DNA from 4 places in the Paenibacillus litoralis genome. Region 4 is predicted to be linked to each of the others. Evidence: riboswitches for the same ligand, from Rfam matches in the RefSeq annotation. Region 4 holds a riboswitch; each other region holds the start of a gene.
What was found. A riboswitch is a leader RNA that binds a small molecule or an ion and turns the genes downstream of it on or off. The one in region 4 is predicted to bind cyclic di-AMP.

Region 1: linked by a shared signal. The riboswitch ahead of ACKGJP_RS13905 (APC family permease) and the one ahead of ACKGJP_RS33830 (KamA family radical SAM protein) in region 4 are both predicted to bind cyclic di-AMP.
Region 2: linked by a shared signal. The riboswitch ahead of ACKGJP_RS24525 (NlpC/P60 family protein) and the one ahead of ACKGJP_RS33830 (KamA family radical SAM protein) in region 4 are both predicted to bind cyclic di-AMP.
Region 3: linked by a shared signal. The riboswitch ahead of ACKGJP_RS07485 (TrkH family potassium uptake protein) and the one ahead of ACKGJP_RS33830 (KamA family radical SAM protein) in region 4 are both predicted to bind cyclic di-AMP.

What each region holds. Positions count from the first base shown of each region.
Region 1 covers NZ_CP176395.1:3,470,372-3,477,882, forward strand. Annotated here, with positions in the region: gene ACKGJP_RS13875 (hypothetical protein) at 1-146, opposite strand, end outside; gene ACKGJP_RS13880 (GNAT family N-acetyltransferase) at 427-954, shown strand; gene ACKGJP_RS13885 (phosphotransferase family protein) at 1,292-2,233, shown strand; gene ACKGJP_RS13890 (NUDIX hydrolase) at 2,481-2,939, shown strand; gene ACKGJP_RS13895 (RNA polymerase sigma factor) at 3,083-3,565, shown strand; gene ACKGJP_RS13900 (hypothetical protein) at 3,562-4,518, shown strand; cyclic di-AMP (ydaO/yuaA leader) riboswitch at 4,808-4,995, shown strand; gene ACKGJP_RS13905 (APC family permease) at 5,113-6,939, shown strand; gene ACKGJP_RS13910 (cupin domain-containing protein) at 7,086-7,511, opposite strand, start outside.
Region 2 covers NZ_CP176395.1:5,768,297-5,775,807, reverse strand. Annotated here, with positions in the region: gene ACKGJP_RS24555 (glucuronate isomerase) at 150-1,421, opposite strand; gene ACKGJP_RS24550 (DUF1657 domain-containing protein) at 1,783-1,989, opposite strand; gene ACKGJP_RS24545 (DUF421 domain-containing protein) at 2,211-3,071, shown strand; gene spoVAC (stage V sporulation protein AC) at 3,122-3,598, shown strand; gene spoVAD (stage V sporulation protein AD) at 3,600-4,619, shown strand; gene spoVAE (stage V sporulation protein AE) at 4,622-4,987, shown strand; gene ACKGJP_RS24525 (NlpC/P60 family protein) at 5,077-5,982, opposite strand; cyclic di-AMP (ydaO/yuaA leader) riboswitch at 5,984-6,195, opposite strand; gene ACKGJP_RS24520 (AAA family ATPase) at 6,611-7,511, shown strand, end outside.
Region 3 covers NZ_CP176395.1:1,803,529-1,811,039, forward strand. Annotated here, with positions in the region: gene ACKGJP_RS07465 (YqzM family protein) at 159-299, opposite strand; gene trxA (thioredoxin) at 678-989, shown strand; gene uvrC (excinuclease ABC subunit UvrC) at 1,225-3,144, shown strand; gene ACKGJP_RS07480 (CPBP family intramembrane glutamic endopeptidase) at 3,074-4,711, opposite strand; cyclic di-AMP (ydaO/yuaA leader) riboswitch at 5,078-5,248, shown strand; gene ACKGJP_RS07485 (TrkH family potassium uptake protein) at 5,368-6,723, shown strand; gene ACKGJP_RS07490 (potassium channel family protein) at 6,736-7,398, shown strand; gene ACKGJP_RS07495 (cation:proton antiporter) at 7,417-7,511, shown strand, end outside.
Region 4 covers NZ_CP176395.1:8,061,488-8,068,998, reverse strand. Annotated here, with positions in the region: gene ACKGJP_RS33850 (MDR family MFS transporter) at 1-1,459, shown strand, start outside; gene trxB (thioredoxin-disulfide reductase) at 1,694-2,638, shown strand; gene ACKGJP_RS33840 (MDR family MFS transporter) at 2,665-4,209, shown strand; gene ACKGJP_RS33835 (FAD-dependent oxidoreductase) at 4,336-4,899, shown strand; cyclic di-AMP (ydaO/yuaA leader) riboswitch at 5,454-5,600, shown strand; gene ACKGJP_RS33830 (KamA family radical SAM protein) at 5,892-7,064, shown strand.

The DNA of each region.
Region 1 (7,511 bases), 4.2 Mb from region 4:
TTTTCCTCTTTTCGGTGCTCAAAAGTGGTTTGAAGTACTGAACAATAAGCATTTATAACATCATCTAAGATAATCTTATTTTTTTCTCCGCACCCCGTGATAATACCAATAACGATTAACAACGTTAACCATATGCTGAACTTCATTTCATATTTCACAACCTTCCCACAGTAAACAAGCTGAACAAACCTCTGAACAAGTACAAGTAATGTCAATATACAAATAATTCCAATGGAAGTTGAGAAGCGGTGAAGTTCAATTACTAAAAAAAGACATGTTGAAAACGTTGGAAGATAACATTATTATACAAAAAAGATAGGGTAAAGAAACTGAAAAGCGAGATCATCCATTCACGTTGTGCTCGATTTTGGCATTGCGTCAGTTTGTGATAGTATGGATGAAATTGTATGGGATGGGGGGATTCGTTTGCAAAGCCAAGTGCGTTTAATCAAACCTGCAGCGGAATACCGTGGGGAGTATATGTCTTTTTATGAAGATTGGAAGAAGAGCGGGGACGATATGGTGCCGTGGGTAATTGAGAAAGACCCCTCGGATTTTGATTCCTTGATCGAATTTTTATATTCGGAAGATAGCGAAGACAAGCTGACGAATGCGAATTGGGTTCCTCACTCGACATACTGGTTGGCAAATGAAGAAAATAAAATCGTCGGTGCGGTGAATATCCGCCATCGATTAAATCAAAAGCTATTAAATTGCGGCGGGCATATTGGATACGGAATTCGCCCGTCCGAAAGAAGGAAAGGATATGCTGGCCTTTTATTGTCAGCGGCATTGCAAAAGACAAGAGAACGGGGTTTGAAAAAGGTTCTTCTTGTTTGCGATAAAGGGAATATAGGTTCTGAAAAGACAATCGTCAAAAATGGCGGAAAATTCGAATCGAAATTTATAGAGGAAGATGGAACGATTGTAAAAAGGTTTTGGATTGATCTATAAGGAGCAAGCTCGATACCTTTCAACGGAAAAAAGCGACTTCGGAAGAGCTTGCCAATCGGCAGCTCTTTTTCTAGCTTGCGGCTTATTTAACCATAATCATTCTTTACCGGCAGAGTCCTGAAAGGTTTGTTATCATTTTTATAACGAGCTAAAAAGGAGAGTGAAAATGAATACGGATCCAAGATCCGACTCTGCAAACAATGCTTTTACCAATGCATGCAAAGATATTATTTTATGCGAATACAGAGTGGGAGATTTGAAAACGAAACCTACAAGCATTACATGCTTTCTAAACGGAAATGGGAAAACGAAGTAAATACGGAAAGGAAGGAAACCGATGCCTGCTAGCAGCAAAACGCTAACCGATCGCGCCCTTAAATGGGTTGTCGATGCCGTACATCCCGAAGCGAGTGTGCTCTCGGTGAGGCAGCTTCACGGGGGAATCTCTTCGCTCGTCCACAGCGTATCGCTTCTGGTAACCGGAGAAGAGAGAGCCTTCGTGCTCCGACAGTTCGATAATACGGAGTGGGTGCAGAACGAACCGGAGTTAGCTTACCGCGAAGCGGAAAGCTTGCGCCGGGCCGCCAGGGTCTCAGGCGTGCAAACGCCGGAGATCGTTGCGTTCGACGAAACCGGCAGCCGGTGCGGAACACCGGCCGTGCTGATGACGCGGCTGGAAGGCCGAGTTGTTCTGGAGCCGACGGATACCTCAAGTTGGCTGAATGGAATGGCTGGGGCGCTCGCGCGGATTCACGCGGTGGAAGTGGACGATTGTCCATGGACGTTCGCTCCCTACAGCGACGCCGCTTCTCTGGATGCATCCTCGTGGTCGAAGATTCCCGGCAAGTGGCGGACTGCGGCGGGTATCGTAGCGGAGTCTCGACCGTCCTACAAGAAGCGATTCATCCACCGGGACTATCATCCGGCCAATATTTTATGGAACGAGGGTGAAGTAAGCGGCGTCGTGGACTGGGTCAACGGGTGTATGGGGCCGGCAGGCGTCGATGTCGGTCATTGCCGCGTCAACCTGGCGTCGTTATTCGGTGTTCGGACTGCCGACGAATTCTTATCTGCCTACGTCGGCCATGCAGGGACTTCCTTTACCTACGATCCTTATTGGGACATCATCACCTTGATCGACTTCGCCCCGCCTGAAGTATACGGCGGGTGGACGGCCCTTGGCATTACCGGACTCACACAAGAGATGATGATCGAGCGTTTGGACGATTATTTGATCAGCCTTTTGGAGCGCGTTTCCGGCTGGCCGGCCAAAAGATGACCGCGGGTAAATCGCTACCTACCATTAACAAGAACCGTCATAACGCCTTAACGGGCGCTATTGACGGTTCTTTTGCTGCCCCTCCGATCCATCGATGAAGAACGTTACTGGGAGATTCTACCATACGTGGTTTGACCGTTAATCGGACGGGATTTGAAGGTGAAATGTTTATTTTTACTATAGGGAACGTATGTTCTATAATGGGAGGAGTGTAGTTATTACGGGCGAGATGGAGAGGGAGCGGGTTATGAAACAAGCCGGAATGGTGCTGGTTGTTAGCGTATCCATATTTCAAGAAGGCAAAGTATTGATCATTCAGGAGAATAAGCCTTCCGTCAGGAATCAATGGAATTTCCCGTCCGGAAGAATAGTACCGGGTGAAGATATTTTGGATGCTGCACGTAGAGAAGTTAAGGAAGAAACCGGCTACGAAGTCAACCTAACGGGGACAACGGGCGTTTATAATTTTATAAGCAGCACAAACGATCAAGTTATCTTGTTTCATTTCATCGGTGAAATTATTGGCGGCACTCTTCAATTAGAAGCTAATGAGATTATGGACAGCAGGTGGATTTCGCTCTCCGATTTATGGATTCCCGGCTTGCTCGAAATTCGCGGGGCAGAGGTCATGAAACAAATTACGAACAACCTCCTGACAGGCAAGAGTCATCCCTTATCGCTCTATAACGCTAAACTGGTTAAGTAGTTACGAGACGGTCCGAATCCCTGCTTACCGGTCGCAGCGGTCTGGTTTATGGGAGCGGGGGGAACGCGAAACTTTTTGTATGAACAAATGTGACCAACCGGCCCAAATCGTTGTGTTATAGGTAAAAGGAGGGTTTAACGACCATGCAGCCTCTATCGCTTCCGAACGACGGCTTCTCCCGCAAGTACAGCCAGTACGGCAGTATGCTGTTCAAGATTGCCATGGTCCATCTGGGCAACAAGAGCGACGCCGAAGAAGCGGTTCAGGAAGCTTTTATCAAGCTATTGTATAAGGCTCCGGCTTTCGCCGATACCGACCACGAGAAAGCTTGGGTGATTCGGGTACTCGTCAACATTTGCAAAAACTTGACCGGAAGCCTGTGGAGAAAACGTGTTGTCCGCATGGAGGAGATCGAAGCGTACTGCGACTCTGCCGAGGATGCGGGATTGGTGGAGAGCGTGCTTCGGTTGCCCTTTAAGTACAAAGCGGCAATCCATTTATTTTACTATGAGGATTATTCCGTCAAGCAAATCTCCGAAGCGCTACGTATCAGCGAATCCGCCGTCAAGATGCGGCTGCAGCGCGGGCGCGAGATGTTGAGACTGGAAATGGAGGATGGGCTATGAACAAGCAAGATTATAAGCAAGCGTTCGGTAAAATAGAGCCGGATGCATTATTCGGACAGCGGCTGGCTCAGAAACTGGCGGTTCGGACGCAGCCTAAATCATACGGACCTAACCGAAAAGTCATGCTATCGATTGCCGTCAGCCTGACGGTTGCCCTGTTTGCCGGGATTTTCACGTTCTCCGATCTTGGCGGCGGCTATAGCCCGGTTTCCATGGTCCCACCCGCGCCAACGGCTGCCGACGGTTCGGTGCTCATTCCGAAGATCGAGCTGCCCAAAAAAACAAATGCCATGATGGACATGATCGGGTTAATTGTCTATCAGGGAAGGGTTTATACTCAAACGTCGACGCATATCCCGCCGGAAGCGGCCAAAGCCGTGCTTGGAGAGAAGATTGGCCGCACCAAAGGGAATATCGATGAATGGAGCAGTCAGAAGGAGTACGCTAAGGAGCTGGCGTCGTCCATTGGCAAGCAGGATGTTTATACCGTCAAAGGCTATGACAGCGATTTTCGTCTCATGACCTATCAAGTTGCCGACGGGCAAATCTGGGCGGAATTCTACGAATGTCTAAACGGGATTCAAATCGCCAAAGGAGCGGACGTGCTCGGGAAACTCAAAATAATAGGAAACGTGCAGTCGGCAAGCTGGGAGAACTTCGAGAGCTGGAACGGTGACCTCAAGCAGTTTCGCAAGCTCCCCTTATCCGCAGAGGTTCAGAAATTCCTTGAGGCGCTGAACGCCGCCAAGCCGGTCGAGTGGGAGACGCTGTATAATCAGGGGATTTACGACCAAGGTGGCCAATCACGGAAATTCATCCTGTTTAAACTCCAAGATCAGAGCGAAGTTCGTCTGGAGCTGCACCAGGGAGGTTACGTGAGATACGGGCATGCCCAAGTATTTTTTAAGCTGGACGATGCGGCATTCGCCGCCATGTGGGGGAGCTTGAAATGACCTCAAGCTTTTCTCCCGCCAAGAAAATAGCTGCAGCACAAAAACCTTGAAGGAACGCTTGCCGTTCTATCGAGGTTTTTTTCTATGCCGTTTGTGGTCAGTATCATCTAAATAATGAAAAGGAAAGAGAAACGATAATAATAAAAGCTTTGGGGATTATTTCATCCAAGTAAGCGCTTTCTGGATATCTTTTTCAAAATATATGGCGGAAACCCGTTCCGATGTCAGTTTTACAAAACGAACTGGCAGACGTAATATACAATTCAGCCTTTAAGAAAATATCGGTTTCAAAACTTATTCGCTTAATTTCCGTTAAGGAAAACGGGGGAACCAATGATGATAGTTGCCTGAACATCAGGTATACGTCATATGGGGTGAATCCTGATAGCAGACTGTACCGAGTTTGCGATTCTGGTAGAGCGACTCTCACCGTCCGAATCCGACAGCTAACCTCGTAAGCGTTGATTGAGGGGGTTTGTAAACTTGTGGTCGTAAACACAGGATTCTAACCTGTGTTTTTTGTTTGCCAAAAATGACTATACGATCAGGGAATGTGTGCATAATAAAAAAAAAATGCGGCGGTGAAACGAACTCGTGTTTTCTTCTCTAAAAAGATTTTTAATCGGAAGACCGTTAAAATCCAATGAATTAGGCGAGCAGAAGCTTAATAAAACGAAGGCCCTTGCCATTCTTTCCTCAGATGCCTTATCTTCGGTGGCATATGGTCCTGAACAAATCTTGTTGGTTTTAATTACCGTAAGCGCTGCAGCGTTTTGGTATTCGATCCCGATCGCGGTTGGAGTATTGATTTTATTACTAGCCCTTATTTTATCTTATAGGCAAATTATTTTTGCCTACCCTCACGGCGGAGGAGCTTACGTGGTTTCGAAGGAAAATCTGGGTCTATACCCCGGATTAATCGCTGGAGGCTCGCTGTTGGTGGACTACATTTTGACGGTGGCGGTAAGCGTATCGGCCGGAACGGATGCCATCACGTCGGCTTTTCCAGGATTGCATTCCTATAATGTATTCATTGCCATCCTCTTTGTATTGTTCATTACCACCTTGAACCTAAGGGGGGTAACGGAGTCCGCTTCCATATTTGCCTATCCGGTATATTTATTTGTTTTAGCGTTATTCGTATTAATCGGCGTAGGCATTTACAACATCCTAACAGGTCATGTATCGCCTGAATTACATGCGCCGATCGGTACCCCGGTGGCGGGAATCAGTTTGTTTCTGCTCCTAAGAGCGTTTGCCTCGGGAAGTTCCGCACTAACAGGCGTTGAAGCCATTTCGAACGCAATTCCTAATTTTAAAGACCATGCTCCTAATAATGCCGCCAAAACGCTAATTGCGATGGGCGCCTTGCTTGCTGTGTTATTTTCGGGAATCGTATTTTTAGCTTATTATTACGGGATTAGTCCTCGAGAAGAAGTCACTGTCGTTTCAGATATTGCTGAGCAGACTTTCGGACGGAACTTTATGTATTACTTCATTCAAGGTACAACAGCGCTGATCTTAATACTTGCCGCAAACACGGGTTATTCTGCTTTTCCTTTGCTGGCCGTTAATCTCGCCAAGGATAAGTTTATCCCAAGAATGTTCACGATTCGAGGAGACCGGCTAGGGTATTCGAATGGAATTATTATACTGGGCATTTTCTCAATCCTCTTGATTGTGGCGTTTGAAGGCCGGACCGAACATCTCATCCCCCTGTATGCCGTTGGCGTGTTTATCCCTTTTACCCTCTCCCAGTCGGGTATGATGGTGAAGTGGATTCGCGAAAAACCTGAAGGATGGATATCGAAGTTAATCATTAACTCGACCGGCGCTTTGATTAGCTTCATAGTCACCATGATGTTCTTTTTAACCAAATTCACACAGGTGTGGTCTGTCTTAGTTTTTCTGCCCCTAATCATACTGCTCTTTCATCGGATTAGAAAGCATTATGAAGCGGTAGCCGACCAACTAAGAATTACAACTTGTGAGCCGACTATGCCGATTGAGGGGAATGTCATCATTCTTCCTGTCGCTGGAATCACCCATGTGGTGGAGAACTCGTTGAACTATGCCAAGTCGCTTTCCGCCCACCAGATCATTGCCGTTTACGTTCCTTTCGAAAGAGAGGATGAAGCGGCGTTTGTAGAAAAATGGAATAAGTGGCAGCCTGATGTGAGACTGGTAACCCTCCATTCTCCTTACAGAAGCATTATTCAGCCGCTGACTAAATTTATTGATACTATTCAACGTAAGGCGAGCGAATCGCATTACCAGGTTACGGTTATTATTCCGCAATTCATTCCAAAGAAAGGCTGGCACAACATCCTGCATAATCAATCCAGTTTACTGATTCGTACTCACTTGCTATATCGGAGAAATGTGATCGTAACTACTGTTCCATACCACTTAAAGAAATGATTTGAACCAGACTGCTCCGCTTGTTCTACCTCGGCTAGCGTTTTGAAAACCCCTTACAAAGCAAAGAGGTCGACCCGAAGTGCGGGTCGGCCTCTACGTATGAACCGCACATGATGCCTAAAAATTCGTTTCCGGTTAGTAACGGCTCACACTCTTCCTCCGTTGCCGATGATGGGCTGGTACGAAGGAGAGTATCCATAAGGCTGATTGTAGTAAGCCTGGTTGTTGTACACCTGATTGCTGTATACCTGGTTGCTGTATACATGGTTGGTATTCGTCTGCGGAGGAACCGTCTCCGGATATTCCTGCCGCATTTCGTTCTCCCGGTCTTGACCTTGACGGCAGCCCTTAGGAGGACCGATGACGACCGTATCGGTAATCGGAGCAAACGTCTGTTTCACTTTCGCTTCATCCAGACAATACGTGTGGGCAAAAACGCTCGCAGGCGTTAAGCGGAGAAGATCGGAGCCTGCAATAAATTCCGGAACCGGCGCATCGAAGATAGCCAATAAATGGGTATTATCGGCCGTCGCCACTTCATAATGCCACCACCCCTGGGGCACATTCGCCAC
Region 2 (7,511 bases), 2.3 Mb from region 4:
CTAATTTTGCATACAGATAATGACTTATAACCTTCTCAGCGCAGCGAATGGTTGTCAGGAACTGAAAAAAGCCTCTCACCGGCATGGTGAGAGGCTTTTTATGCCGAGGGGAGCCTTTCGGCCCTGTGAAGCATGCTGCCGGCGCTTCGTTACGCCTGTTTCGCAGGGTCAGGGCGTCCGAGAAACGTCCAAAAGGCGCCGCCCAACAAATCTTCGATATCCCGGCGAATCTCTTCTTCCTCCAGCCGCCAGCCGGCATCGAACAGGTCGCCGTACTTTTCGCAAAGCACCTTAGCGATAATCGCCCGTGAGTGATCCCATTTGTAGATCAGCTGGTCCAGAATCCGGCAGTCGGAATGCTGCGGGATGACGCTGCCGCCAAGCAGTTCGAGCCGCATACGCGTTATTTCCTCGATTAAGCTGGGATTGTTGAGGAACCACCAGCAGCCGAATACGAGCAGATTGCGGTTTTTGCGGGCCGTAACGGCCAGTTCGTGCTGGTTTTCGCGAGACAGCATCGTAACCAGAAACTTGTTGTCCGGATAGCGGCTGACGATTCGTTCGACCGTTCCGATATCGCTCTTGCCGACGCTGTCCCCGGCGAAACGGAGCGAAGGGTTAACCTGACGCTTGACGCCGATCATCATGGCAAAAGGAATATCGGCCTCTCGCGTGACCGGAATGATGCACTCGTCGATGATTCGAACGCGTGCGGATTGCTCCGGATAGGCGAAATCGTTCGGCAGGGAAACCGCCATATAGAGCGGGTTCATGACGGAAATCCACGTCTTCAGGAAACGGCGGACTTCGTCGATCGTCCGGCCCGACAAATCGGCCTGTACATCGTATCCTTGCTCCTTTAAGCGAGGCCAGGTAGTGTCCCACGCGTTAAGGAGAGGGTCGATGCGCAGCGCGGCCAGAAAACGCGAATCGGAGCGGCCTTGACGGGCTTCCCATGCGGGCAGCTCGGAAGCGTCGAACGGATCGTTCGTCATGACGACGGTTTTGACCTTGGCCAGCTCGAGCACCCGGTCGATATAATCGCCTGCGCTGACGCTGCGGAAATAATCGCGGTAGCTTTCCAAATTACGGTCGGACAGGTCGAAGCCGAGGCGGTTTAGGACGGTGACCACTCCGCGGCATGCTTCGCTATAAGGCGAGTGCTCGATAAAAAGCGTTTGCCAGATGAGGTTCGCTTGTTCTTCCTTGGTCATGCTCCAAAATTGTTCGTAAGCCATATTCGGATGATAGCGGAACGTTTCGGCAATTAAATAATGATACGTGAGCAGCTCGTCGATTCCCCACAGAAGGAGGTCGCCGAACGATTCGGCAAACAAGTGCGTATGAATATCGGTGACGGGCGTATCCCGCACCGTTTCCTCGACAAAAGCGTGCAGTGCGTGCTTCGATTGAATTGCCATGCTATAGAAAATCCCCTCTCTTATGCAATTGTTAACGTGAACAATGGTATTATATCATTTTTGCTTCGTTAGGCATATACCCAACCGAACCGATTGCCCGTGACATACGCTGATAAAAAGGGATAAACGCCCGGAGCCTGGCGGTTGCCGTAACGGAATGAAGGGCGGCTTTGAAACTTGTTCCAAATAAGTCGTAAAAGGAGACATTGCGATGGGCGCTGTTGCCGGATTCGTTCTTCTCGTGCTGGTGCTTTTCATACTGCTCGTATTTTTATTGCTAAGTCTGGCCGATCTGCTGAAATGACAAAAAAGCCTGGATGCATCCGAATGCATCAGGCCTTTTTTGTTGCTTGGAGTAAGCCTAGAAGCCTTTATATTGCGGCTCTTCCTGCTCCAGCTGCTGAACGCGAGAATTGACTTGATCGCAGATCTGCTGCGTCGATTGCGCCGCTTGCTCGAACATCGTCTTCGCTTCCTGGTTCTGCGTGTTCAGAGCGAACGATTCCAAGCTCGCTTGAGCGCTTTTTAATGACGCCAAGCACGTTTTTACTTGAGATGCTACTGTCATTGCTTTTCAACTCCTTTCCTTTTCCCGAAAACTAATATAACCATTTCCCCGGTATCTCATGTATGTCCGGTTTGCCTCGCCATGAGAAATTGGACGGATTTGCCGTCAGCGTTTCTTTTTGGCAATGGCTCATAAGTGTGGGGCGTTTGGCGAATAATTTACATCGACGGTCATTTACAACAAGGCTCTTTTGAAAATGTGCATAAGAAAGGGGAATTCAAGTGCCACCCTGGATGATTATCGCGATACGTTCGCTCGGAGCCGTTGCCATCCTGTTTGCGATGACCCGTATTTTAGGGAAAAAGCAAATATCCCAGCTCACGTTTTTCGAATACATAACGGGCATTGCGCTCGGAGAATTGGCCGGTTTTCTGTCGACGGACATGGAAGCCCACTACATGCACGGTATCGTGGCAATCCTGGTCTGGTTCGCGGTTCCGTTCTTTCTTGAATACCTTACGCTCAAAAGCAAACGGCTTCGGGAATGGTTCGAGGGGAAGGGAACGGTGATGATCAAGGACGGCAAAATACTGGAGGACAATTTGAAAAAAGAGCGGTTTACCGGGGACGAACTGCTGGAATCGCTGCGTACGAAAAACGTCTTTCGGGTCGCCGATGTCGAATTCGCGATGCTGGAGCCGAGCGGAGACTTAAGCGTTCTGCTCAAAAAGGAGCAGCAGCCTTTGACGCCGGCCTCCTTGGGCATTACCCAATCGCCGGAGCAGGAACCGCAAACGGTCATTATCGATGGCAATATTATGGACGAGGGGCTTGCGACAAGCGGCTTCAGCCGCGGATGGCTCAGCACCGAGCTGGAGAAAATAGGGGTAGCCGCGGACAATGTGTTTATCGCCCAGGTTGATGCGCACGGACAGCTGTATGTGGATTTGTTCGACGATCAAATCAACGTGCCGGCTCCCCAGGCCAGGGCGCTCTTGCTGTCGGCGCTCAAAAAGTGCGAAGCCGATCTGGAATTGTTCGGCATGTCTACGCACAACGAATCTGCGAAAGCGATGTATGATGACTGTGCCGCTCGCCTGACACGGGAAATTGCCAATGTAACGCCCCTGTTGAAGCGGTAATTAGCGGCTCCGGCCGCGCGCCGTCCAAATACGAATGGAGGAAACCCGATATGGCCAACAACAAGACGAAGAACATGACGCCGACGCAGCAAGAATACCAGGAGCTAGCCAAGCAAAAGGAACCGCCAAGGCCCGTCGGCAAAAACTGTATGCGGGCCTTCCTCGTCGGGGGCTTCATTTGCTTGATCGGACAAGGACTGATGGAGATGTTCAAGGCGTGGTTCGATTTCAACGACAAAACCGCGGGCAACCCTACGGTTGCCGTGCTTATTCTGATATCCGTCATCCTGACTACCTTCGGCATTTACGACAAAATCGCGCAATGGGCGGGAGCGGGCTCGTCCGTTCCGGTTACGGGCTTCGCCAACTCGCTCTGCTCCGCCGCGCTTGAGCATAAGAGCGAAGGGCTTGTGCTCGGCGTGGGGGGAAATATGTTCAAGCTGGCGGGCTCCGTTATCGTATATGGGGTCGTGTCCGCGTTTGTGATCGGTATTTTGCACCTTATTTTCGGGACGGGGGGCCAGTAATATGCTGCAGGGACATCAAAGCTGGCGCTTCAAAAACCGGCCGGTCATCTTGTCGGCTGCCACTGTCGTAGGTCCGGACGAGGGGGAGGGGCCCCTTGCCAACGACTTCGATATCGTACACGGAGACTTGACGCTGGAGCAGAAAACATGGGAAAAGGCCGAAAAAATGCTGATGGAAGAGGCGGCCCAGCTGGCGATCAAGAAATCGGGCATTACGAAAGAGCAGGTGCAGTTCTACGTCGGCGGCGATTTGCTGAATCAAATCATCAGCAGCAGCTTTGCGGCGCGGACGCTCTCGATTCCGTATCTCGGGGTCTTTGGGGCTTGCTCGACCTCCATGGAAAGTTTGGCCATCGCTTCCATGATCGTCGATTCCGGCTCAGCCAAGTATGCCATGGCCGGCACGTGCAGCCATAACTGTACCGTGGAAAAGCAGTTTCGGTACCCGACCGAATACGGCTCGCAGAAGCCTCCGACCGCTCAGTATACGGTGACGGGGGCGGGAGCTGCTATCGTCGCCCCAAAAGGAGACGGACCGGTTGTCACGCGGGCCACGATCGGGAGGGTAATCGACATGGGGATTAAGGACCCGTTCAACATGGGGGCTGCCATGGCGCCTGCCGCTGTCGATACGATTCAAGCCCATTTCCGCGATTTCGGCACGAAACCGAGCGAATACGATCTGATCGTAACCGGCGATTTGGCCACGGTCGGTTACAACATAGCGAACGAGCTGTTCGACAAGCACGGCTTTCCGATTCATCAAACGACCTACAAGGATTGCGGCTTGATGGTATATGACGTGAACTCGCAGGGCGTCCAGTCGGGAGGCAGCGGCTGCGGATGCTCCGCCGTCGTCACCTACGGGCATCTGCTGAAGAAGCTGGCTTCGGGCGAGCTGAATAAAATATTGGTCGTTGCGACCGGCGCTCTGCTCTCCCCGCTCTCATTCCAGCAGGGAGAAAGCATCCCATGCATCGCGCACGCGGTTGCCATCGAGAATAAGGAGGCGACGGCATGATCATGCAATTTTTTTGGGCGTTCGTGATCGGCGGCGCGATATGCGTATTCGGACAGCTGCTCATGGATATCGGCAAACTGACGCCGGCCCATACGATGAGCACGCTTGTCGTGATCGGGGCTATCGTCGACGGCATCCAGATCGGCGGGAAAAGCTTATACGACCGGTTTATTGAATTCGCCGGAGCGGGCGCGACGGTGCCGATTACGAGCTTCGGCAACTCGCTCGTTCACGGCGCCTTGATGGAGCTGCGGCTCCACGGCTGGATCGGGGTCGTATCCGGCATGTTCGAAGTAACGAGCGCCGGCATTTCCTCGGCGATCATCTTTTCGTTCCTGGCGGCGCTGTTCTTTAGGCCGAAGGGCTGAGGCATACCTGTAAACAATGCTAGAATGAAACGACAAAACGGCATCTTCCGTCACTTGGGACGGAGGATGCCGTTTGACTTTTTAAGCGGCTAAAGCACGTGCTTGGCGCCGACATAGTACTTCTGGCTCCAGCTGCTGTAGAGGCTGGTAACCGTTACGCCGCGCGTTTTGCCGGACGAGGCGTTAATATACTGGCCGTTCCCCATATACAAACCTACATGAAAAACCCTGCCGCGGTCGGCAAAGAAGACGAGGTCGCCCGGCTGAGGATCGGATACGCCGTATCCCGCCGAAGCGTACATATCCGCCGATGTGCGGGGCAAGTCGACGTTGAATTTGTCAAATACGTATTGTACGAAGCCCGAGCAATCGAAGCCGTTCGGCGTCGAGCCGCCCGTGACGTAAGGCGTACCCATGTACTGTTCCGCGACGTCGATCAGATCTGCCGCAGGATCCGGCTTTGGTTTATACCAGGCAGGCGAGTGGAACTTGCCGTCCGCTCCCAAAATGGCGATCCAATTGTCGTTGTCCCATTGCATGATGCTGCCGAACGTATCGGCGATCCACCGTACGGGAACGTATATCGCCCCGTTCACGAATTGCGGTACGTGTTCGAACGTGCGAGGCTTCCCGTCGATCGTCGCGTTCGCATCATTGGTCGTGATAACGGCCGTATGTGCGCCGCCGCCGATCGTAACCTGGATGTCCGCGTTCTTTTGACTCCACTCCAGCTTGTAGCCCATTGCTTCCATGACGGTGCGGAGCGGCACTTGCAGCACGCCGGATTCGTCGATAAAAGGCTGAGACTCGGGAAACGAAACCAAAGCGTCGTTAACCTGTACCTTGGCGCTAGTGTCGACTGCGGCGGCTTGCGCTTGGCCGCCGGCAAATAGGACCGCTGTAAGGATACCGCATGTAAGCGCTACCGTTTTCCAGCCTCCATGTTGACGTACGATCGGCGCTGCGTTTCTGATTTTCTTTTTCCAAAAATTCAAAGCCTTTCCTCCTAGTTGTCTCCGAGGTTAGTTGTCGGGTTCGGGAAGAGGTATTCCCTAGAAGGCGGGTCGGCCGCCACCATTCACCCCTATGAGCATGCCCGAAACAGCCGGCTTCCGCGGTTTGCCGAAAAGCAGCCTTCGTTGATGCGTCCTTGTGGATCGTCCCCCGTACCGACGCTTTTGCTGCGCCGGATTCGACCTTTTTTTGTGTTGAACTTCCTCCGTAAAGGATTTCACGCTTGTAAAGCGTAAGCTTCTTCCTTATGTAAGGATCATGATCAATTGAAAGACTATCACAAATGACTTCAACCGCGCAATATGTTGGAGCCGCACAATTAATGGAAACGGATCGGTGGGATTTCCAAACGCCGAAATTTCAGCGCTGCAATATTCAGAAATGTACGAATTTACAAAATTTTTTATCGAGATTGCACGTATACTTCCAATTTGAAATTTTGTAGAATGAAGAAGAGTCTAGAAAAAGCGAGTGCATTTACTTGTTTTTGGGAATTTTTATTGATCCTTTATAGATTTCCCAGCTGTTTAGAAAACATTTTTTGGTGCTTTCCGTAACCGTTTTCGGACGGGAAGTTTACCGATAGCCCGGTTGGAGGAGGAGCAGAAGATGGACGCCATTTGGAAAGAGCAGACTCAGGTTATTAAACAGCTGAATGCGAACTTGGAAGCTTGTATTTTAGGGAAAAGCAAAGAAATCGAATTGCTGCTCACGGCTTTTCTCGCCGGAGGCCATGTTCTGCTGGAGGATGTTCCCGGCACCGGCAAGACGGTGCTGATTAAAGCGCTTGCGAAATCGATCGACGGCCAATTCCGCCGTATTCAGTGCAACCCGGATTTGCTCCCTACGGATATTACCGGCGTTTCCATTTATCATCCCAAAAATGAAACGTTTATGTTCCGGCCGGGTCCGATCATAACGAATATATTGCTTATCGATGAAATCAATAGAGCGACGACCAAGACGCAATCGGCTCTGCTTGAAGCGATGGAAGAGGGACATGTCACGGTAGACGGCGAATGTTACGTGCTGCCGGCGCCGTTCCTTCTGCTCGCCACGCAGAACCCGATCGACTTCGAAGGCACTTACGTGCTTCCGGAAGCTCAGCTGGACCGGTTTATGATGAAATTCAGCCTCGGCTACCCGGACGAACAAACGGAAAACCGGATGATCATCGAGCAGAGCAAAAGCCACCCGCTCGATTCGCTCACGCCGGTCATGACCGCGCACGAGGTGACGCTTCTGCAGGCAAAAGCGCGCGAGATTCATATGGATGAAGCGGTAGGGCAGTATGCCGTAGCGCTGGCCCGGACGACAAGGGAGCACCCGTCCGTTTTTCTCGGGGCGAGCCCGCGAGCTACGCTTGCGCTTGTGCAGGCTGCGAAGGCGTATGCCATGCTTCAAGAAAGAGAGTATGTCATTCCCGACGATTTGAAAGCTCTTGTGCCTTATGTCTTCGGCCATCGCCTGATATTGAACGCGGAAGCGCGAATGGAAGGAGCGACCGCTG
Region 3 (7,511 bases), 2.5 Mb from region 4:
AAGCTCCGCACTCAAGCTCCACACTCACCCTCCGGACTCAAGCTCCCGCGTGTACGGCAAGCATAAACGTAAACCTGCCCGTTCAGCTGGCTCCCGTTCATAGCAAAAACCGCCGGAATGAATCCGACGGTTTCTTAAGCTCTCGAGGAGCTTTCCTTTTAGTAAAGCGTAATGATTGTGGCTACCACCGCAATAATCAGGCAAACGCCGAACATAACGCCAAAGCCAATGCCTACGTCTAAAAAGTCATTGCGCGGTTCTTCGTTTACGTGCAGTTCCGGATGTTTTGGATCGCTCATGGGATGACCTCCTAACTCCTGATCGGATAAAGATTGCTTCTAGGCACGCCGTAAAGCTTGCCGCTTTTGATCGTTTCGACAGGGCCGCTGGCAAAGTGCACCGGCCGACGCTGCTTACAAATACGCAGCTTTATAGGCGGCGAGCCGTCAAACCGCCGTTTCCTTAATGTTCTAAGGAGTAGTATACCCAACTTTCCGCCAAATTGTAAAGCATTCGGGCAGGGGAGTTGTGACAATTCTGAAACAAGACCGGAAGACGGCTGGGCTGGAATGAATTCGAGCTCATGAAATATACATTGGCGGGGTATACTTTACATGTTGATAGCTGCTATTGTATCATAAGGAAGATGACTGATTGATACGAATGGAGGAAGAACCATGGCTATAGTTAGCGTAACCGATCAATCCTTTAAAGGCGAAGTCGAAAGCACCGGTACGGTGTTGGTTGATTTTTGGGCTCCATGGTGCGGTCCGTGCAAAATGCTGGCACCGGTACTGGAAGAGCTGGATAAAGAAGTAGAAATCAAAATCGCGAAGGTGAACGTCGACGACAACCAAGAGTCGGCCGGACGTTTCGGCGTTATGAGCATTCCGACGCTGATTCTGTTTAAAGACGGACAACCCGTCGACAAAGTGGTCGGCTTTAAATCGAAGGACGATCTGAAAAACTTCGTAGCGCGCCACCAATAATTTGCAGCAAAGCGAACACATGTGCGAAAAGCTCTTTTTCTGCTATACTGTAACTTGCTAGGAAGCAAGTTGCAGCGCCCCTCGCGGGTGACGGCAGGAAAGGGCTTTTTCTTTGTTTTCCGCTCATTATTAGTTCATGGCAAAGGAAGCGTGATCGCTCGTGGGAGAGCAACATGTTCAGGATATAATTCGCCAGAAGCTGGCTCTGCTCCCGGAGAAGCCGGGCTGTTATTTGATGAAAAACGCCGAAGGGACGATCATTTACGTCGGCAAAGCGAAGGTGCTCAAAAATCGCGTCCGCTCGTATTTCACCGGGAGCCACGGTGCGAAGACGCAGCGATTGGTTGGGGAAATCCGCGATTTCGAATATATCGTAACCGCTAATAACGTTGAGGCGCTCATCCTAGAGTGCAACTTAATCAAGCAGTATCATCCCCGGTACAACGTACTGCTTAAGGATGACAAATCGTTTCCATATATCAAAATTACGAACGAGCGGCATCCGCGGCTGGAGGTGACGCGCAAGGTATACAAGGATAAGGGCAAATATTTCGGTCCGTATCCGAATGCCTTCTCGGCGCAGCAGACCAAGAAGCTGCTTGACCGGCTGTACCCGCTTCGCAAATGCAAGACGCTCCCGGACCGCGTCTGTCTGTACTATCACCTCGGCCAGTGCGTGGCGCCCTGCGAATTCGAGGTGGCTGCCGAGTCTTACGAGCAGATGGTGCAGGAAATAAGCCGCTTCCTAAACGGAGGGCATGATCAGATCAAGCAGGAGCTGGAGCGTAAAATGCTTGACGCCGCGGAGGAACTCAACTTTGAGCGGGCGAAAGAGCTGCGCGATCAGATCGTCCACATCGACGCCGTAATGCAGAAGCAGAACATTACGACCTCGGACGTCGTCGACCGCGACGTTTTTGGCTACGCCGTCGACAAGGGCTGGATGTGCGTGCAAATCCTGTACATGCGCCAAGGCAAAATGATCGAGAGGCGCGCGACGCTGTTCCCCTACTATGGCGAGGCTTACGAGGATTTCATTTCGTTCGTTACGCAGTACTACAGCGAAAATCCGGCTTTGCCGAAGGAGCTTGTCATCCCTTCGCCGGTTCCGGAAGAGAAGGCGGCATCGGAGGAACCGGCTTCGCTGTCGGCTGAATCCGCCTCACCAGCATCGGAGGAAACGACTCTGCTATCGGCTGAATCCGCCTCCCCGGCATCGGAGGAGACGACCCCGCTGTCGGACGAGGCCGAGAGGAATGCCGACGACGTGCGCGCCGCTCTCGCTTCTTGGCTTCACGTCAAGGTGCTGACGCCGCAGCGCGGGCTGAAGAAGCAGATGGTGGGCATGGCCACCGATAACGCGCGAGTGGCGCTGGAAGAGAAGTTCCGTCTGATCGAACGCGACGAGTCCCGAACGGTCAAGGCAGTCGAAAATTTGGGCGAATCGATCGGGCTCGGAACGATTCGGCGAATCGAAGCGTTCGATAACTCGAACATTCAGGGGACGAATCCGGTTTCCGCCATGGTCGTCTTTGTCGACGGCAAGCCGGACCGCAAGGAATACCGCAAATACAAAATCCGTACCGTAGAGGGTCCGGACGATTACGAAACGATGCGGGAAGTCGTGCGGCGCCGCTATGAGCGCGTACTGAAAGAAAACCTGCCGATGCCCGATCTGGTCATCGTCGACGGCGGCCGCGGCCAAATGTCGGCGGCGATCGACGTGCTCGAGAACGAGCTTGGACTTTATATTCCCGTAGGCGGACTGGTCAAAGACGCTAAGCACAAGACGGCCCAGCTCATGATCGGAGACCCGCCGGAGCCGGTTCACCTGCCTCGCGACAGCCAGGAGTTTTACTTGCTGCAGCGCATCCAGGAGGAGGTTCACCGCTTTGCGATCACCTTCCACCGGGAAACGCGGGCCAAAAGCATGGTCCAATCCAAGCTGGACGATATTCCGGGCATCGGCGAGAAGCGCCGCAAGCAGCTGATGAAGCATTTCGGCTCGCTCAAAAAAATAAAAGAGGCCGAAATCGGAGATTTCAAGCCTCTCGGTATAGGGGAAAAGCTGGCGCAAACGATCCTTACGTCGCTGCGGGGGGAAGAATCTCAGGCCGAGGCCGTTTCGGCTTCAGACGGGCATGAAGAAGCATAATCGCGTATCCGACAATGGCCGGCAGCGCGGCGTAGAATAAGCCGACAAACACGGAGGCCGCCGTATTTTCGCTCGCGATGTACGAGAAGGCCATCAGGATGCTGTCCATCGCCACATGCGCATAAATAGCCGTATAAAGTCCGTATTTCAAGAAAACATAGCCGAAAATAAAGCCAAGCAAGGTCACTTCGATCAATCTTGTGTAGCTCGGGTAGATCGTATAGCCGGTATGCCCCAGCGCCCAAAATACGTTCGGAATGAGAACGGCCAGGAACGTGTTGCGCAGCAGCTTTTTGAAAATGATAATGCCGAACAAGCGGAACAAGATTTCCTCGGAAATGCCGGCAAGCCAGGCCAGTGTCGGAAACAATCCCGGCCACAGCATATTGAGCGGAGATTGCATCGGATCGTTCACGCCGAATGCGTGAAAGCCTTTCTCGGCTGCGAAGAAAACCACCTGCTGAACGCCCATAATGAACAAGCAGATCAAGTAACCGCGGCCCATCGCGTACAAAATATGCTGACCGAAATCCGGTTCGCGCCAGCGCGGCCAAAGATGACGGTCGCGGTGCCGCCAGAGGGCGTCTCCCGCCAGCAGCGACATGTACAGGGAAGCGGCCGACAGCAGCACGAAGAGCAGCGATACGACAAGCAGGATAACCAGCATCATGGAATCCTGTTCGGCAGACTCGGTCTGCAGGGCGGGAATCATATTAAACGTTTGAACGACATAGCAGGCCGTATACACGAGCGTCATGACGATGCCGCGGGTGAACGAAATATGCCGGGCGTACATGATCATGTAAACAAGGGCGACAATGCCCATAATAATCGTAAAAGCGACATGCGCCAGGGTCATCCAGCTGGCGCTTTTTTTCTGCTTATCCAGCCAGCTCATATAGTCCGACGGAACCGAAAAGGCCGGCTTGAATGAGACCGTTTCGCCGTTTTGAACCTTGACTTGCAGCAGAAGCTTCGATTCGCCGATAGTCTTCCCGGTGCTTTCGAACGTATAAAACGTCGAATCCGGCTCTTCGCCTCGTCCTGTTTTATTATCCGGATTATAAACGAATTCCTCGGCTTTGTAGCCCATTTCGATAACGGCCGCCGCTGCGATCTTGGCACCGTCTGTCGCAGGCGGAGCTTTGCGCCCCGACGTCGTCTTCTGCCAGCCGGCGATCTCAGGCGTGTCCATTCCGACAAACACCGTGTAAGTCGTGCCGGACGTTCGCGTTTTCACCTGAACCTGCCAAAAGTCGAGCGGAAAGCGCTGATCGTATTTACTCTCGTACTCGTCATAGAGCCCCGATTTTTGCAAATAGCCGCTGAGCTCCTGATCGGACTGGTAGACGACGGTCGTCCCGTTCGGCGTTATCCCGGGAAACTTCGTCCGGACGAACTGCGACGCGGCATCGGCCGCAGCGGTTTTCGTAACGGCATGGAGCGAATAATCCTCCTCGACGGATGAAGGGCTGGCAAGCATGTTGTAGGCCATGATCGATACGTAGAGCACGATGCCGATCGCGGCGAGCAGAAGAAGGCGGCGGTTCAATTTATGAGGTACCATGGTTCACGCTCCTTAAAGACGGCTAAATGCGTAAGGCTTGCTGTCGGTGGATATGGAAAAAACGGGAAAGAAGGGTCGTCCTGCTTAAGCAAGACGGCTTCGAACGCGATGCTTCAAGTTGGGTTGTATCCAAGGTACCATATCGTGTAAGTCATTTCCAGCGTAAGCGTCCTGCTGCGATACGGCTTCCGGTGCGTAGAGATGGACATAAATAGAGCAAACGACGGAAAATGGATGAAAACGCAAGCGCGCACTACTCCTTCATGAAAAAAGACGATCAATTTTCAAAGAAATCCTCCGTTTTCCTCCAAATCCGCCTTTGTACATATACGGAAAGCAGGATATAATCGGAGTCGTTGAATTGAATAGCGTAACAAGCCGAATTTCTGAACGAAAACGGGGGAACCATGTAAGAAGGAGCCGGATGCGAATTATTGCCGCGTATCGGGCTTGGGGTGAATTTCGCCTTCATGGCGAATAGGGTGACTGCTGCACCCGAATCCGACAGCTAACCTCGTAGGCTTCGCAACAGGATACCATTAACCGTCAAAGGGCATTGGTTTTCCGATGCCTTTTTTTGTTGTTTAAAAATCATATGGCGGATTGTCCGAAGCAGAACAAGATTATTGCGGAGGAGAAAGAAAGGACGGTAGGGCATGAAAAAAACGTTTCGCCCGCTTCAGCTAACGCCCCCGCAAATATTGGTGCTCGGTTTCGCCGCAATTATACTGATCGGCGCGTTTCTCTTGACGCTGCCCTTTGCATCGACAAGCGGCGTTTCGCTGCCGTTTATCGACGCTTTGTTCACGGCAACCTCCGCAACATGCGTAACCGGTCTGGTCGTCGTGGATACCGGGAGCGATTACACCATTTTCGGGCAGATCGTCATCATTACTCTGATTCAAATAGGCGGTCTCGGCTTCATGACGATGGCCACGCTGTTCGCCTTCATGCTGAAAAAGCGGATTTCGCTGAAAGAACGGCTCATTTTGCAGGAGGCGCTTAATCAAGGGAGTATGGAGGGGATCGTCCGGCTGATCCGCAAGGTTATCCGGTACGCGCTTACCATAGAGGGCATTGCAGCCGTGTTTTTCGCGATTCGTTGGTCCGGCGACATGCCGCCCGGAAAAGCCTTGTATTTCGGGGTCTGGCATGCGATCTCGTTCTTCAACAACGCCGGCTTCGACTTGTTCGGGGGCCATACGGGGACGAAGTTTACTAGCTTGACGACCTACGTAGACGACCCGATCGTGAATATCGTGTCCATGCTGCTGATCATTCTCGGCGGCCTCGGCTTTATCGTCATCTCCGACGTACTCGATTTGAAGCGTACGCGGAAGCTTACGCTGCATTCGAAGGTGGTATTGACGACAACGAGCCTGCTAATCGTCATTGGCGCAATCGTCATCTTCCTGTTTGAGAACTCCAATCCGCTTACGCTTCAGCCTCTGAGCGGCTGGGGTAAGTTCTGGGGCTCGATGTTCCAGTCGGTTACGCCTCGAACGGCGGGGGCGAACACGATCGACATTGGAGCCATGCGCCAGGCGTCGCAATTTTTCATGATCATCCTGATGTTTATCGGCGCTTCGCCGGGGTCGACGGGCGGCGGGATCAAGACGACGACGTTCACGATTCTGATCGGAGCGATGATCGCCATGATTCGCGGCAAGGAAGATATCGTCCTGTTCCGCAACCGCTTGGCGAAGGATCGTATCTTCAAGGCGATTACGCTGACGCTTATCGCGCTCTTCCTCGTCATCTTCGTGGCGATGGTGCTGTCGACGACGGAGGATCACCATTTCTTGATGATTTTGTTCGAGGTCACCTCGGCTTTCGGAACGGTCGGATTGACGATGGGACTGACTACGCAGCTGACTATTGTCGGCAAAATCATGATCGCCCTCATGATGTTTATCGGCCGATTGGGGCCGTTGACGCTAGCTTACGCCTTGGGGCCGAAACCAGAAAAAGAGTTGTACCGGTACCCGGAAGGCAAAATAACGATCGGATAAGGAGCAGGGGAAATGAAAGGAAGTCAATACGCTGTCATCGGTTTAGGCCGGTTCGGCTCCAGCTTGGCCAAAGAATTAATCGAATTGGGCTTTGAGGTGCTCGGAATCGATCAGGACGAGGAAATCGTCGACGAGATGAGCAATGTTCTGACGCATACGGTCGTGGCCGATGCGACGGACGAGGAAGTGCTGAAATCGCTCGGCATCCGCAACTTCGATTGCGCGGTCGTGGCGATCGGCGACGACATACAGGCGAGCATCATGGCAGCCATTTTGCTCAAGGATCTCGGGGTCAAAAAAGTTGTGGCGAAGGCGCTCTCGGAGCTGCACGGCAAAGTCCTGAACAAGATTGGCGTCGACCGTATCATCTATCCCGAGCGCGATATGGGCATTCGGGTGGCGCATCAGCTCGTTTCGCCGAATTTGCTGGACTATATCGAGCTTTCCAAGGAATACACGATAGCCGAGCTTTCGGTGACGCGGCGCATTTCCGGGATGACGCTGAGGCAGCTCGACACGCGCAAGAAATACGGCTGCAGCGTCGTGGCGATCAACAAGCGGGGCGGCATCGTGATCGCGCCGACGGCGGAAGAAGTCGTAGACGAGCGCGATATTATGGTCGTCATCGGCACGAATGAGCAGATCGAGGATTTTCAGCAGTCGGTATCGAGCTGACGAAGGGGATGAAGCGCTGTGGATAGCGATAGCACCGTTCTGATTCACCATGTCCTGTACCTGCTCATATTCGTATGCGTGCTCGGCATGATTGCCGGAAAAATAGCGAGCCG
Region 4 (7,511 bases):
GATCGTGGCGACCGCAATGGGGACGATCGTTTCGGATCTCGGCGGTCTCGACAAATTCGTGTGGGTAACATCCGCGTACCTCGTAACGGAGATGGCGGCGATGCCGATATTCGGCAAGCTGTCCGACATGTACGGACGTAAACGGTTTTTCGTGCTGGGCATTGCTTTGTTCCTGCTGGGGTCGATTTTGTGCGGTACGGCCAACAGCATCGTAGAGCTGAGTATTTACCGAGCAATTCAAGGAATAGGCGGCGGAGCCTTGGTGCCGATCGCATTCACGGTGATGTTCGATGTCATTCCGCCGGAGAAAAGGGGCGGCATGGGCGGCTTGTTCGGAGCGGTGTTCGGTACCTCCAGCCTATTCGGGCCTCTGCTCGGCGCATACATTACGGACTATATCGACTGGCGCTGGATTTTCTACATCAATCTGCCGATCGGCTTGATTGCGCTGGCGTTCATTCTGCTCTTCTATCATGAATCGATGGAGCATTCCAAGCAGCGCATCGATTGGTGGGGCGCGGCGACGCTCGTCGGCTCGATCGTCTGCCTGATGTTCGCGCTCGAGCTCGGCGGACAGGAATACGCTTGGGATTCCGCTGTCATTCTCGGTTTGTTTGCGGCGGCGGCTGTTCTTCTTATCGTGTTCCTGGTCGTCGAAACGAAGGCGGAGGAGCCGATCATCTCTTTCGCGATGTTCAAGGAAAGGCTCTTTGCGGCCAGCACGGTAACCGGGCTGCTGTACGGTGCGGCTTTCATCACCTTCGCCATGTATATCCCGATCTATATTCAAGGGGTAACGGGAGGGTCGGCGACGAACTCCGGACTTATTCTGCTGCCGATGACGCTCGGCTCCGTAGCTGCCGCGCAGGTAGGCGGTATGCTCGCAACGAAGACCTCGTACCGGAACATCATGATATTTTCCGCCGTCGTGTTTATACTGGGCACGTTCCTGCTCGGCACGATTACGCCCGATACGTCCAAATGGATGCTGACCGTCTACATGATCGCGGCAGGGTTCGGCGTAGGCTTCTCGTTCTCGGTGCTCGGCATGGCCGGCATCCATCATTTCGATATGCGCCAAAGGGGCTCGGCGAATTCGACGATGGCTTTCGTCCGTTCGCTTGGCATGACGGTCGGACTTACGGTATTCGGCATCTTGCAGCGGAACCTGTTGACGGGCAAGCTGGGCGACGCGTTCGGCGAAGCGGGCGGTTCGTTCGGGGATACCCGGGAGCTGCTTTCTCCGGAGAAGCGCGCCGCCATACCGGCGGATGTCATGGATAAGATCGTCGACTCGCTCTCATCGTCCATCTCCACCATGTTTTTGTGGGCGCTGATTCCTGCAGGACTGGCCTTGGCAGCGGTGTTGTTCATGGGGAATGCCCGTCTCATCATCCCGGCCAAGGGAGAGAAAGAACAGGCGTCTAAAGCGCAAGTCGAATGGAACGGAGGACACTAGCTTTTTCTGATGCAGCAGCCTGACCGCAACGGTTAGGCTATTTTGGCATGCCGCAGGAACGTCGGCGCGGGGAGCGGGTTAAGGCAGACGTCGGAAGGAGCATTCGGACCTGGTAAGACGAACGTTAAAATAATGGTTGACTTTCCCTCCGCATAATCGCATAATTAACATACTATTATGTATGTAATGTATGTAAAGTTAGCTGTCATCATTCGTATCGAGGGAGGTTTTCCTATGACATACAAATCGATTATTATCGGAACCGGTCCGGCCGGACTCACTGCGGCTATTTACCTGGCCCGCGCCAACCTGAAGCCGCTTATTATCGAAGGTCCCGAACCGGGCGGGCAGTTGACGACGACGACCGAGGTCGAGAACTTCCCCGGATTTCCCGAGGGTATCCTGGGTCCGGAGCTGATGGACAATATGCGCAAGCAGGCCGAGCGCTTCGGCGCGGAGTTCCGTACCGGCTGGGTGAACAAAGCGGATTTGTCGCAGCGTCCGTTCAAGCTGTCCGTGGAGGGTATCGGTGAATTGACCGCCGAAACGATCGTGATTTCGACCGGCGCTTCGGCTAAATATTTGGGTATTCCCGGGGAGAAGGACAACGTGGGTCGGGGCGTCAGCACATGCGCGACCTGTGACGGATTCTTCTTCCGCGGCAAGAAGATCATCGTGGTCGGAGGCGGCGATTCGGCGATGGAGGAAGCGAGCTTCTTGTCGCGCTTCGGATCGGAGGTGCGTCTTGTGCATCGCCGCAGCGAAATGCGGGCGTCCAAAATCATGCAGGACCGCGCCCGCGGGAACGGCAAAATCGTTTGGAGCCTCGACCGTACGCCGCTGGAAGTGGTAGCGGGGGAGAAGGGCGTAACGGGCTTGAAGGTGCGCAACAACGAGACGGGCTCCGAGGAGCTGCTGGAGGCGGACGGTATTTTCGTAGCGATCGGACATACGCCGAACACCAAGTTTCTGGACGGACAGATCGAAACCGACGAGCTCGGGTATATTACGGTTAAACCGGGCACCTCGGAAACGAATATTCCCGGCGTGTTCGCGTGCGGCGACGTGCAGGATCACAAATACCGGCAGGCAATTACGGCTGCGGGCAGCGGCTGCATGGCGGCTCTCGATTGCGAAAAATATTTGGAGCATGCGGAGCTGCATGTTCAACAAGCGTAATTGGGTACATTCGGTTAGGAGGCATTATGTCACATATACAAAATAACGGCGCAGCCCCGGGTAGCGGCTCGAATCGCCGGAACGTCACGATCGCGCTGATGGTCGCTACGTTCCTCACGGCGATCGAAGGCACGATCGTCAGCACGGCGATGCCGACGATCGTCAGCGAGCTGCACGGCTTGGAGCGGATGAATTGGGTATTCGCCGTCTATCTGCTCACCTCGGCCGTAACGACGCCGATTTTCGGCAAGCTGGCCGATTTGTTCGGGCGGAAGGTCATTTTCACGGTCGGGACGGTGCTGTTTCTCCTCGGATCGACCCTTTGCGGCTTTGCTCAAAATATGGATCAGCTGATCTGGTTTCGGGCGCTGCAAGGAATCGGGGCAGGGGCCATTATGCCCGTAACCTTTACGATTATCGGGGATCTGTATCCGGTGGAGCAGCGCGCCAGGGTTCAGGGAATTATCGGGATGATTTGGGGCGTTGCCGGTGTCGTCGGGCCGCTCGTCGGCGGATTTTTCGTCGAGGTGCTGTCCTGGCACTGGATTTTCTTTATCAACATTCCGTTCGGGCTTCTCTCGATGGTGCTGGTAGCGGCGTCTTTGAAGGAATCGTTCGAACGCAGCCGCAAAAAAATCGACTATGCCGGCGCAGCGACCTTTACGATCGGCATGGTCGCGCTGCTTTACGCCCTGCAGAAAGGCAGCGAAACGCATAGCTGGGCATCGGGCTCGATGCTGCTGCTTTATGCGGCGGCAGCCGTTTTTCTTGCGCTATTCTTGTTCATTGAGACAAAAGCGGCCGAGCCGATGCTTCCGCTTAAGCTGTTCCGGATTCGCGACATTACCGTCGCGAGCATCGTCAGCTTTTTGTCGAGCATGGTGATGATCGGCATTATGGTATACATTCCGATGTGGATTCAAGGTGTGCTCGGCTATGGGGCCACGTATGCGGGCTTTGCGATAACGCCGATGACGATCACCTGGACGGTCGGCGCTTTCCTGAGCGGCAAGCTGCTTGTCAAGAAAGGCACTCGCTACAGCGCCATCCTTGGGCTCGCCATTCTGATAGCCGGGTCGTTGTGGCTCTCGCTGCTCGATATATCGGCTTCGCAGTTTGTTTTCTACGTCATTACAGGTGTGTACGGCATCAGCTTCGGCATCGTCGTGACCGTATTCACCGTTACCGCGCAATCCGCGGTAGACTGGACGATGCGCGGCGTTTCGACCGCTTCGATCACGCTGTTCCGTACGCTCGGGCAGACGTTCGGCGTAGCGGTTTACGGAACCTACTTCAATGAACGGCTGGCGTCCGAACTGGCGGAAAGGCAAGTCGAATCCGGCGGCATGAGGCTGGAAGACATCAACCGGCTCATTAATCCGGAGACGGCGGCACAGCTGCCGGAAGGCGCCAAGCAAGCGCTGAGGGAAGTGCTCGTTTCCGGCATGCACGGCGTATTCCTGCTGCTTGCCGCAATCTCGGTCGTCGCATTCGCCGGGGCGTTCCTGCTGCCCAAACGGCAGGCTGGCGCAATGGCCGCTAACGTGCCGGCCAAAGCCAGCGGCGAATAGGCGAATAAACCTAGCCCCGCCGCTCCGCCGCTCTTGCGGCAGCGGAGCTTATGCATAAAAGGTTTTGGCTCAGGGGAAGCTTGAATTGCTGCAAGGCCATTATATTTTGAGGGAGTGTATCCGAACATGTACGACATCGCCATTATCGGAGCCGGACCGGCAGGGTCCAGCGCAGCTATTTTCACGGCTAAGGCAGGTAAGAAGACTCTCGTTATCGACAACGACAAAAGCGTCACTAAGCGCGCATGGGTTGAAAACCATTACGGCGTGAAGGAAATTTCCGGACCGGATCTCGTTGCCATCGGCAGAGAGCAAGCGACCAAGTTTGGGGCGGAGTACGTAGAGGACAAGGCTACCGGCATCGCCAAGGGCGATAACGGCTTCACCGTTTCCACCGAGAACGGCTCCTACGAAGCGAAGCATGTTATTATCGCAACGGGCATGCTGGTCGATTTGGCGGAAGCTTCCGGCGTTGAAGTGATTCCGGGGACGGAGCCGCGCGTCGCGAAAATTTTGAAGGCCGACGCAACAGGCCAAACGAACGTAAGCGGCATTTGGGCTGCCGGTACGTGTGCAGGCGTCAGCATGCATACGATCGTCACGGCCGGCGACGGCGCGAAGGTGGCCATCAACGTCATCAGCGAGCTGAACGGCGCGCGTTATGTCGATCACGACGTGTTGAAGGCGTAAGGGATAGCTGCAGGCTGCCGGAAGATTCCGGCAGCTTTTTTTAAATCGCGAAGCATGCCCCTGCCTTGCTGCAGCTGGGCGGGCAGGAAGCCGAATCAGGCAGCCTATGAAACGCGAGCGATGTTGCACAAAATGCAGCATTTTTTCTTAATTTCCTGCTAAGAGCAGGCTCATGTTGCACAAAATGCAGCATTTTTCCGTTGGACTGGTCAAATCCGGCCTTCCATATAGAAAAATGTTGTAAAAATTGCAGCATCGATTAGCCGGACATCGTTTTGGAGGCCGAAATGCTGCAAAACATACAACATGATGCGCGTGCTGTTTAGCGTTTATGGCCGCGTGTCGTTTGAAGATGAAATCGAAATAACCGAGTTTGTGCGAAAGAACCGGGTTAAGCTGCTTGCCGCCGGAGGTTTTTATTTGCGATTTAGCCGGAAATAAGCCGAAATTAACCAAATCCATCCCGTTGCTTGAAAGTTTTCAATGTTCTCTCCGGTTTTCTTCCTACTGCGAACGAAGGATGCGAATTTGACTTTTTTTTCACATTGGGCTACACTTTAATTGCGCTTAATTTCCGATTGTAGAAATCGGAAAGCGGGGGAACCACTTTTCTGGGGCGAATCGATTTGCAGGTTGAATCGTAGGGAACCATCTTTCCCGAGTCCGTCAGCTAACCTCGTCAGCAGGGGATGGGTCAAATCCGATCTTTATTAGTTGCTGCACGTTTTGACCCGTGAATAGGGTCTTTTTGCGTTTTTCTGGACCTCCCGGCTTGCTCAAGCGCGTTCATGTTTCGTTCGCGTTTGCAGCAGGACCGGGATTTTTTTGTTTACGGAAATCGTTTCGCATTTCGCCATTCATCGGGAGGGATAGGGCGCTTAGCCCCCATCGGACTCGGACGGAAGCTCCTGCAGCTTCAGGCTTGCAACATGCCGCCGCCAGTCCCGGGGATCACATATAAACATGCAACACAACCTAAGGAGGAATATGCCATGCCACAACCAAAGTACATTACCGATATCGAGAAAATCACATCGATACCCGAGAAGGAACGGGCCCGGCTCAAGCAAATTACCGAAAAGTTTGTGTTTCGCGTCAACGATTACTACTTGAATCTGATCGACTGGAACGACCCGAACGATCCGATCCGCAAGCTTGTCATCCCGAACGAAGGCGAGCTCGAGGAATACGGGCGCTGGGACGCCTCGGACGAGGACACCAATTATGTCGTGCCGGGCTGCCAGCACAAATACCGTTCGACCGCCCTGCTGATCGTTTCGGAGGTATGCGGCTCCTACTGCCGGTACTGCTTCCGCAAGCGGCTGTTCCGCAACGACGTCAAAGAGGCGATGTCCGACGTCGAACCGGGTCTCGCTTATATCGCCGAAAATCCGGAAATCAACAACGTGCTGCTCACAGGCGGCGACAGCCTGATTCTTGCAACGCCGAAGCTGCGCATGATTTTGGAGCGCCTTCGCGAAATTCCTCATGTGAAAATCATCCGTTTGGGCTCCAAAATTCCGGTCTTTAACCCGATGCGCATTTACGAGGACGAAGAGCTTCTCGAAACGATCCGGATGTACTCTACGCCCGAGAAGCGGATTTATGTGATGGCGCATATCAACCATCCCCGCGAGATCACGCCCGAAGCGCAGAAAGGATTCCAAGCGCTCCATGAAGCGGGCGCGATCGTCGTTAATCAAACGCCGGTGCTCAAAGGAATCAACGACGATCCCGAGGTGCTTGGCGAGCTTCTTAACCGGCTGTCCTGGGCGGGCGTCACGCCATACTATTTTTTCATCAATCGTCCGGTGGCGGGCAATCGGGACTTCGTCCTTCCTTTGCACGAAGTGTACCGAATCGTAGAAGGAGCCAAGGCGAGAACGTCGGGACTCGGTAAGCGGGTACGACTGTCCATGAGCCACACATCCGGGAAAATCGAAATTTTAGCGATCGAAAACGGAAAAGCTTACTTGAAATATCACCAGTCGCGCGACGGCCATTACGGCAAATTTATGACGCTGGATTGCCCGGACGATGCGTCCTGGTTCGATGACCTGCCGGGCAACGAGCGGCACTGGATCAAGCCTGTCAAAAAAACGAACCGCGTCGTTTCGGTCAACGAACTGCCCGATATGCCGCAAAAGCGTGTAACCACGCGATAGTGATTTGCAAAGAAACTGCCTAGCGCATGCGCTAGGCGGTTTTTTCGTGGTGGCAAAACGCTCATTTTAGAAGACGTGGAGGACTCTTATTTTGCGCTTTTGACTGGTTTTTTCGGAATAAGACGTAGTGTACTGCAGTTCCGCTTGGCTATGAAATCGAAAGTGAATGCGGCAAATCACGCATCTACGTTCTGTCTGGACAAGGACAGCGGTGTTCATGGCAATGAATACCGGCTGGAAGACCGGTAGGGAACCAAGGCGTAACAGAAAGCAGGAAAGGTGAGAAGAGGGGACGGGTATGGGGTGGAAGAGCGACAGCGGCCGCCTTTGAAATCGTGTTATTACCGTAAAACCAATTCAATGAAACACGATTTCAAGAGCGGCTGGAATCCCATACCCGTCCCCTCTCCCACGCGCAGACGTAAGGCTTCGCACAAAAAGGACCGA